One region of the Aneurinibacillus sp. XH2 genome, then DNA from elsewhere that is predicted to be linked to it. Evidence: riboswitches for the same ligand, from Rfam matches in the RefSeq annotation. Region 1 holds a riboswitch; each other region holds the start of a gene.

The links. Region 1 has a riboswitch for cyclic di-AMP ahead of ACH33_RS05685 (C40 family peptidase). Riboswitches for the same ligand answer to the same signal wherever they lie in the genome.
Region 2: linked by a shared signal. The riboswitch ahead of ACH33_RS02590 (C40 family peptidase) and the one ahead of ACH33_RS05685 (C40 family peptidase) in region 1 are both predicted to bind cyclic di-AMP.
Region 3: linked by a shared signal. The riboswitch ahead of ACH33_RS04935 (LysM peptidoglycan-binding domain-containing protein) and the one ahead of ACH33_RS05685 (C40 family peptidase) in region 1 are both predicted to bind cyclic di-AMP.

What each region holds. Positions count from the first base shown of each region.
Region 1 is NZ_CP014140.1:1,166,412-1,169,690, forward strand. It holds gene ACH33_RS05680 (arylamine N-acetyltransferase family protein) at 265-1,017, opposite strand; cyclic di-AMP (ydaO/yuaA leader) riboswitch at 1,350-1,476, shown strand; gene ACH33_RS05685 (C40 family peptidase) at 1,497-2,066, shown strand; gene ACH33_RS05690 (SHOCT domain-containing protein) at 2,393-3,016, opposite strand; gene ACH33_RS05695 (DUF3870 domain-containing protein) at 3,249-3,279, shown strand, end outside.
Region 2 is NZ_CP014140.1:532,246-535,524, forward strand. It holds gene ACH33_RS02585 (YitT family protein) at 1-512, shown strand, start outside; cyclic di-AMP (ydaO/yuaA leader) riboswitch at 1,167-1,305, shown strand; gene ACH33_RS02590 (C40 family peptidase) at 1,307-1,831, shown strand; gene ACH33_RS02595 (thermonuclease family protein) at 1,978-2,550, shown strand; gene ACH33_RS02600 (sporulation protein) at 2,711-3,279, shown strand, end outside.
Region 3 is NZ_CP014140.1:1,013,867-1,017,145, reverse strand. It holds gene ACH33_RS04945 (cytochrome ubiquinol oxidase subunit I) at 1-486, opposite strand, end outside; gene ACH33_RS04940 (polysaccharide deacetylase family protein) at 638-1,351, shown strand; cyclic di-AMP (ydaO/yuaA leader) riboswitch at 1,411-1,560, shown strand; gene ACH33_RS04935 (LysM peptidoglycan-binding domain-containing protein) at 1,569-2,360, shown strand; partial or broken gene ACH33_RS04930 (sigma-70 family RNA polymerase sigma factor) at 2,420-2,713, opposite strand; partial or broken gene ACH33_RS20030 (DUF4351 domain-containing protein) at 2,913-3,008, shown strand; gene ACH33_RS04925 (AHH domain-containing protein) at 3,133-3,279, opposite strand, start outside.

The DNA of each region.
Region 1 (3,279 bases):
GTCTTCCAGAAACAACCCGTTTGTATGATTTACAACACACTTGTGCCACATAATTTTCACCAAAAATAACCTGGCCTTGCGCCGGGTTATTTTTGGTGGCTACTAAATGAAAGTGGAGCCATGTTTGCCATCATGGAGCATGAAAATTATCCTCCCCCTGGATGCTTTAATTTCTATGTAGATGATGTTGATACACTTTGAGAACAGGTGAGAGATAAGGGAGAAGTAGTGGAAGAATTATTTTCCACTGCATATGGAATCAGGTTATAATATTATTCCGAATCGCTGCTTCAAGATTTCGTTTCTTTCTTCGGAAGACAAAATCATCCGTTTAGTTTTTATGGAGTTAATTGTCTCGATTAGTGAATCACCCGAAATAGTGATTCGACCATTAGGTGTAGCAAGAGAACAGATAAGTTTTTTCGTGAAATGAGACTCCGAAGAAGTTTGCTGGTACTGATTCATTTCATAAAACTCGTCAAGTTTACGAGGTTTTTTCGTGAATTTAAATTCTGTAATCCATTCATTCTGCACTAATTTCTGGAAACATAAGGTCTCGGAATTTGACTCACTCGTGATACGGTACGAACCACTGACATCGGTGACAATGTCTCCCGAAAGCTGAAGAGGGCTACGCACGGAATCACCAAACCCGACATCGACGATATAGTCTTTTTCGAGGTGTACTAAAAGAGCCATGTGGTCGAACTCAGGGCCATATGTACCATCACCGTGATGAACCCGGCCAGAAACCAGTGACACAGAGAAACCCACATTTTGTAGAAGCCAACCTAACAGTCCGTTCAATTCATAACAATATCCTCCTCGTTTACTTACAACAATTTTTTGGTAAATTGCTTCAAGGTTTATTTCAATAGGACGGGAGTTTATGATGTCCAAGTTTTCAAACGGGACGGACAGCATGTGACGCATTTGAATGAATTGAAGCGACTGGTAATCGGCGTGAATGTCTTCAATATCAACACCAATACGTTTGAGGTACTCGCGTACGTTCAATCAAATCTCCTCCTATGCTTAACAACTTTTCACGTTGTGTATCTGCCATCCAGAAAATATCACCTCTATAAGTATATGATACACACTTTATTCCCTCAAGAAAATTGATTTGTGTTGATAAAAAATTTTACTACATATATGAAGCGAAAGCAGGAGCAGAGCTTGATTTTATCAAAAATTAGGAAGATCTTCGGTTCTTTTTATTTTTGGGCAAGTCTAATATATTAACTTAATGTGCATATACCGGGACTCATTATTGTCGGAAATACATGGGGACACACCCATCCCTTTACTAATGTACCGCTCGTCTTTATACGGTAAGGTAAGAAAGGATTCAATGAATGCCTAGTCCATCAATTGGAACGGGGGAATCATTTTATGGGGTGAAATCGTGTATACGATCGGGCACCTTTCAACCGAACCCGTCAGCTAACCTCGGAGGCATGGGAAAGGGAGAGTGTAATAATTTGTTAAAACGCATGATTACTATTGCAGGAATGACTGGGGTTTTGCTTACCGGAATGAGTAACTTGGTACCTCAACAAGCTCAAGCACAGCAAGTTGAATCACAGCAAGGCGAAGCATATACATGGCCTCACCAGGTGAGCACCAAACAACAGACAGATCCATTTACAAACAATAGGCCAACGCAAAGTGCTAATTTAACTACTGGGTCAGCAACAGGACTTCAGATCGCTAATTATGCCAAACAGTTTATCGGTATACCGTATGTACATGGAGGAAGATCCCCGCAAACCGGATTCGATTGTTCAGGATTTACTTCATATGTGTACAAGCATTTCGGCATCTCGATATCAACTGGTCCTATCGGACAACTGAAACAAGGCTACCAAGTAAGCAAATCCGATATGCAGCCTGGTGATATTGTCTTTTTCCATTCGGGATCACGTAGCGGCTATCACGAAGGAATATATATCGGAAACAATCAGATGATTCATGCACCTGCTCCAGGTAGAGGTGTACAAATCACCGATCTAAGTTCGTCATGGTGCCAAAGCCACTTTGCACAGGTACGCAGATACTTTTAGTTTATAAATCACTTTTCTTTAAAAGAGAGAGCACTGAAAAACGATTGCATTTTCTGTGAACTGAGTGTTGCTGGATTATTTCCAGTGGCATTCTTTATTTTTGTTAACTTTAACTATTCACTTTGTTAACATACGGATTCATTTATAACGAATGGTTAAACTCATAAATGTTTCCTTAGTGACATAAAGCTAGGGGATTTAATTGCTTATTAGGAAATACAAGAAAAAGCACCCATCTTCCGCTTTACGGAAAAAAGTCGGGTACTTTTTCGGTGCTCTCCCGTTTAGGTGGAGGGGCTTTAGATTCTTAGGTTTCAATGGATGGATTAACGCATAAAGCCAATTGTCTTTTCTTCATTTTTCTTAGATTGTATTAACTCTTTCTTTATTTCATTAAATTCTTCTTCCGAGATTATATTTTGTTCTTTAAGCTGTGATAGCCTAAATATTTCTGCGGAAATAGAAGAAGGTTCTAAATTATGATAGTGAATATGGTTGTAGTATTTTTGATTAATATATTTCTCTTTTGCTTGCTGTAATTCTTTTATGAAATCATGTACTTTTTCTGACGAAGGAATATTTTCAAAAAAGACAATGTCTGTTTTATGATCAGATAAAGAAGTATAAGTATTATAATTAAACCAAAACATTATCCAAAAAAAACATGAGATAGGTGAATAAAAAGTCAAAGAGTCTAGCGCTTCTGCTTTATCAGTGTTAGAACTTGCAAACAAATAGTCCCATGCCATCATGGCACTTATTAACGTAAAAATGATAGCTGCAATAAAGGATTTTTTAGGGAATACCGAGAAAGATACCTGATTTTCAGGAATATCTTCGAATTTAATAAGTTTGTCATGCTTAAAGAAAAAGCGTTTATAACCATATAATAGTCCATTTTCAGTGATTTTAAAGGTACGTATAACAAACTTGCTTTTTTGTACTAACATTGTGTATTCACCGCCCATAATATCAAAAGTTACTTTAATAGTAATTATAAAGGAAATCAAATCCTTAATAAACAAAATATAGTATAAATTCTGGAGGAAGGGGATTTCTCGCGTGCCATGGTAAAATAATATTAATAGTAGAATCGCCATGATAAAAGAATTACATATTTTTCAACTATGATGATGGGCATAGATAAAATTATTGTGTAAGGGTGAGGTGTAAATATTCAAAATGGAAATAAGGGACAGTTTTGTCTTAGTGG
Region 2 (3,279 bases), 630 kb from region 1:
TTTCTCTTCTGCTTAAGTACGTATTTGACTTTTCACCTGCAATCACAATACTTCTATTTGATCTCCCGTTTTTCATCCTGATTCTTTTCAAAAAAAGTCCGCAGTTTATCTTAAAGACGGCTCTAGGCACGTTTGCTTTTTCCTTATTTTATGAGTTGTGCGAATTGTATTCACCGTTGATTTTTGATTTTAGCCATATGATGGTGCTGGCTTCCGTTCTTTCGGGGATTATCACCGGTTATGGTGCCGGACTTGTCCTGCGCTATGGCGGAACAACGGGTGGAGAGGATTTGCTCTGTCTTTTTATCAGTAAAGGTACCGGTATATCGATAGGAACCGTGTTTCTCATTTTAGACTTAATCGTATTAGGTTTATCTTCATTCTTTTTGCCTTTAGATAAACTTTTTTATACGATTCTGGCGGTTATTGTTGCCGGAAAAGTGATTACCTGGACTGTGCATTTTGGGGAAGAAAAAGAGGGAGAGCAGCAATTGTCTGAGCAGATGATTTGAATGGATAATTTGGTTAGCGAAAAACCCCTGTGCAGGGGTTTTTCGTATGGCTGACATTTAGCAGTAAGATATAAACAATAGGGTTGTTCCTACTGTTTTAGACTGGATAACCTTCTTTTGTTTTTGCCATGATATACTTGATGCTTCTTTCTTTTTGTCTTTTCAGGAACTTATGTTACTCTTATCTTAATGAATATGCGGAGCTTCTCAGGATGAAGTGGTTGAACATATAAAGGAGGCTTCATTTTTATGTGGGCGTTAATGGAACTTATAGGGTTTGCGGGACTCATTTTATTTGGGACGTTAGCAATTGTTTCCGTTATGCGAAACAGAGATCCGAAAAACTACATGAAATTAGCCAGTATTTTTTTTTGTTATTCTTATTATTGCAATTATACTGGATAGGCAGTTAGAAACACCATTACAGACTCTCCTTCTGTAGTCACTCAACATAAAATCAAATAAAGAAAGCGAACAGACGGCTCAGAATCGGGCCGTCTATTTGTTTTTTTATTGGTTTGAGTTCGCCTATTGAAAGGCTTATCTGACCGTCTATATATGATGTAAGTATATGAAATTAATTACAAAAAGAGGCTTCATATCCACATTTATTATAATGAAATCGTATTCTATGTACGTTATGGTATACATGAAACAAAACATATGCCTAATCCAATTTTGATACACGTTGGAACGGGGGAACCAATGATTTGGGGTGAAACCGCGCATGCGCGGTCGGGCGTCTTTCGACCGAACCCGTCAGCTAACCTCGTCGGCAGATAAGAGAGGGAATCATGAAAAAAAATTTCAAAGCAGTAACAGCAAGTCTATTAACAGCAGGAATTTTGCTTGGGGGAATGGCTGCACCCATGCAGGCAGAAGCTGCAGATATTTCTGCAAAATACGGAAGTACTTTGAATATCAGTAACGAAAGTCGTGTGATTGACAATATTATCAATACTGGCAAAGGCCTGATTGGCAAAGCAAAGTACAGACATGCCTATGTGCCTGGAAAATATATGGATTGTTCCGGTTTTATTTATTATATATTCAAAAAGAACGGAATTAACATAAATACGCTGGATGATGACAAACAGGTAAAGCTTGGCTCATACGTTCCAAAAAACCAGCTAAAAAAAGGAGATTTAGTATTTTTTAGCACTAAGAAAAACAAATGGGATATTACTCATGTTGGTATATATATCGGGAGTGGAAAAATTCTGCATATGGCCAACACGAAATATAATGTTACGATCAGCAGTTTGAACAGTTCTTGGTATAAAAAGTATTATGTAACTGCCCGTCGTGTTGTAAAATAGAAAATATGACTAAGATAAAAACCAGTCTATGTCGATAGGCTGGTTTTTATCTTGATGATTAGGAAAAACTTGCGAAGCATTTGTCCGCGAGTTTTTTCTATCTGGAAAACATATCTAGAACAAAAATGAAGTGGAGTGGATGAGACATGGGAAGAAAGGCGAGCTTGTCTATCATATGGTTTATTTGCGTATGGATACTTGCTGCCTGTAGCACAGGTTCCCAGGACAGTTTTCAAGAAACAAAGGCAGTCGTAAATGTTAACGAGCAGCAACTGCAGAAGGCAAAAGTGGTTAGAGTCGTGGATGGGGACACATTTGTGGTAAATGTGAAGGGAAAAGAACGGAAGATACGGTTGATTCTTGTTGATACGCCGGAATCGAAAGCACCAAACCGGCCGAAAGGATATCTCGGAGAAGAAGCAAAGCAATATACGACGAGGCGTCTAGAAGGCAAGGAAGTTTGGCTTGAAAAAGATGTCCAGTCCACGGATCGGTACGGACGGTGGCTGCGTTATGTATATCTTGATGTGAAAGACGGTAAAGGGGAATTTTTCAATGGTACGCTTGTTAGAAGTGGTCTGGCGCGCCTGGCGACGTTTCCGCCGAATGTAAAATACGTCGACCAGATCCGCGAATGGCAAACGGAAGCGCGGGAAGCGGAGCGCGGCGTATGGAAGAACATTAAGGAAGCATTTCCGGATCGCAAAGTGGAAAAATAGCTGAAACTTTTATAATGTTGCCACGTATAGCATACACGGATAGAAGAATAAGGTTATGCTGTATAACGGATAACAATTATAGCCAGGTATTTTTTGCATAAAATCTCAGGATAGTTAGAATCATTCGGTAAGGAAGGGAGTCGTTGAGATGTTCAAAAAGATGATGGCGAAGCTGGGATTCGGGTCGGCCAGAGTAGATCTGGTACTTCGCAATAGCGAGTTTATACTTGGCGATACAGTCGAAGGAGAGCTTGTGATTCAGGGTGGTGCCGTCGAACAATACATAAAAAAAATCGACGTTCAGTTTATGATGGCCATTCGCACGAAGCAAAACGAATACAGGCAGGCTATCGCTACCATTCCGTTTGCCTGCAATTTTAATATTGGGGCGGAAGAAAGAAAGGTGTTTCCGTTTCGGTATGAATTGCCGAAAGATCTGCTGATTTCAAGCCATACGGTAGCATATTATTTTGTGACCAATCTCGATATTGCAGCGGGGGTAGACAATCAGGACCGCGACTACATTCGCGTTAATCCGCCGCAGCGCTTCCAAAACATTATTGCTGCTTTTGAGCAGTTAGGCTTTCGCGAAAAACATGATTCCCGCAAGTTCAACGGCTACGCACAGGAGTTTGAGTTTTTCCCGACCACATTTTTGCGGGACAGGGTAAAAGAAGTAGAGTTTATCGCTGCTATCGAAGAGGAGCAAATCCGCCTGTTGCTTGAATT
Region 3 (3,279 bases), 150 kb from region 1:
CACTTCGCCGTTTTCCATCCTAAAACCGGCGGGCGTTCCCTGAAATGCATGCACATTTGTAATCAGGATCGCGGATGCTGCCGCACCAATCACTACGAATATCATGCTTAGAATGCGCATAGACGCGGACAACCGATCGGCCGCATACACATAAATGGACATGAACAACGCTTCCAACAAAAAAGCGAAAATCTCAATCTGAAACGGAAGAGCAACAACCTTCCCAACGACTTCCATAAAACCAGGCCACAGCAAGGAAAGCTGAACACCCGCAATGGTGCCGGAAGGAATAGCCACCCCGAGAAGCACCGCAAATCCTTTCGTCCAGCGTTGTGCCATAATGCCATAGTCTTTGTCTTTTTTCCACTGGCGCAAAACTTCTGCTGTTAAAATCATCAGCGGAAGCCCCACGCCAAGCGTAGCAAAAATAATATGAAATCCCATTGTCGTCCCAAACAACGCCCGGGCTAGTTGCAAATCATCCACCGTTTTCTGCTCCTCTCATCTGGAATGCTTTCCACTTTAGTATTGTTTTCCTACACGATAAATATTCTGCATGCATTCCCACCCTTTGTAAGCATACCTATCCAAAAACGCGCAAACATTATACATACCATTACATAAAACGGTGAGAGACATGAAAATTGTGAAGCTTTTCGTTAGCTTAATCGCCACATTGTTATGCTGCTGGGCCACTGTGTTTCCAGCAGCGCCAGCAATCTCGAAATCGACTGCTTCCCCTATTTACCATGTTGACACGAAGCGGAAACTCATTGCCCTTACGTTCGACGATGGCCCCCATCCTGTCTATACGGCTAAGTTGCTAAACATTCTTGACAAATATCATGCCAAAGCGACGTTTTTTGTCGTGGGCCAGCGCGCGAAATGGTATCCGCGTGTGATCAGGGACATTAATCGCAGAGGTCATGAAATCGGCAACCATACGTTTACCCACCCGCGTATGAAGAACATAACTACGGCCCGTTTACGTGATGAAATCCGCAAAACCGATCAAGTCATTTACTCGCTAATCGGGAAACACCCGCGCTTCTTTCGTCCACCCGGAGGAGAAGTAACATATACTGTGCTTCTCAGTTCGACAAAACAAAAACATCCGGTCGTCATCTGGTCATACCACCAAGATACGCGCGATTGGGCACATCCGGGGATCGACTACATAGTTAACAAAGTAACAAGTGGAGCCAAACCGGGAGATATTATTCTGTTTCACGACTCCGGTATCGACCAGACGCAAACATTGCTTGCAGTGGAGAAAATCCTTCCTATTCTTTCTAAAAAAGGGTATAAATTCGTAACACTTTCCCATCTTTTACAAGAAAAAGAAAGATAAAACTTTAAGTACTTATAATTACCAGCGATCCTCTTTTGATTTTTGTGTTATGATGTCGGGGTACAAAAAAGCCGAAACTTCTTTAAATAAAGAAGTGCAGGGGATACTCTTTTGGGGTGAATTGCTTATCAAGATACATGGATAAGCATAGGGTAAACTCCTGAACCCGAACCCGGCAACTAACCTTGTAGGCTATCAGGAGAGGAGAGTTTTTTGTATGAAAAAAAGTTTATTTACCGGTTTACTTACATTAACTGCATGCGTAAGCGCCACCAATATAGCCGCCGGTGCAGAGTACAAAGTAAAAAGAAATGATACGCTGTGGAACATTGAAAAGGCTCATCATCTACCTTTCACTTCGCTTCAGGCTGTCAACCCATCCGTTGATCCATTAAACTTGCAAATCGGTTCTACGATTCAATTACCGGACACCTATACAGCCATGGAAGGAGAAACTTTCTGGACCATCGCGAAGAAGCTAAACGTTCCTGTCCAAAAGCTGCAAGCCGCGAATCCAAACGTAGACCCGCAAAATATTCAAGGCGGCACCGTACTTGTGTTGCCAGAAAAGAAACAAGACGATAAAAAGGCACCAAAAAAGAAAGCGAACAAACCAGCGACCGCAATTGCAGCCAACAAAACTTCCGACAGTCCGTCGGTGAAAACGGCCTCTGGTAAAAAGTTTACCTATAAGCGCGTCATTTTTTCAAAAGCAACGGCTTATTCCGCTGCACCTGAAGAAAACGGCGGGTGGGAAGGTGTGGACTACTTCGGCAATAAGCTGAAGGTCGGTACCATCGCGGTCGATCCAGATGTGATTCCGCTTGGAAGCAAAGTGTACATTACAGGCTATTCCTTCCAGGGGCTTCCGAAAGGCGGTATGATCGCACACGCCACCGATATTGGCGGAGCTATTCAAAACAACCGCGTGGATATTTTCGTGCCAGGCTCACCAGAACATGTAAGTAAGTTTGGCGTTCAAAATATAAAAGTTTATGTTTTAAAATAAGAAACAAACCGCCGAAAAATTTTTTCCCATTTTTCGGCGGTTTGTTTTTATATGTTCGATTAATTTTTCACTGCATTCTCGTTTTTGCGGTAAAATTCATGAAACAACTTCAATAAAGCCCTCTTCTCAATCCGCGATACATATGAACGTGAAATGCCAAGCTCACGCGCGATCTCCCGCTGTGTCCGTTCCTCTTCGTTATCCAGCCCGAAGCGGCCAATAATAACTTCTTTTTCCCTATCATCGAGGATATGAATGTGCTGATAAATTTTGTTTTTTTCAATCTTTAGCTGTACCTTATCTTCGACTTCGTTCGCTTCTGTGCCAAGAATATCGATAAGGGATATTTCATTTAACCAAATATGTTGTATGTGTTGTGCGATCAGATCCATATTCGTGTGTGCATTCCCCGACAAAAAGTACTGGTTAACCCAACCTTTATCCGGTTCAGATGGATTCAATCTTTTTTCTCCACAATTATCCAAAAAATAAAATACGGAACCCCCTTTAAATACAACTTTATACGTTACAGACTTATCATTATCAATAAAAGTCGAACTGAAACAAAAAAACTGGCGTGACTATATTCAGCAGGACAATCCTATCGCGGCTGCACTGCTAAGCAAAATAAGGTACACTTCCAAAGAATGAGTAGAAGCCAAAAAAAGAATTTCTTCGCATGCTGGTGCAGACCCGGCTTGTATGACACTGTGATATGCTCCCCTTTAAGATGCAGAACTCCCAGTCAAAACGTTTAGTCCGGTATCCACCTCTAAACTACCTTTACTTCTTGAAAGTCGCACCCAATAATCCCATTCTTCTCTATTTCTTCCCTAAACTTTTCTGACACAAATACTGGTATCTCATCCCCTTTTAGTTTAATTATATGATTCCCAGCTACATTCTCTTTAGTCAACGC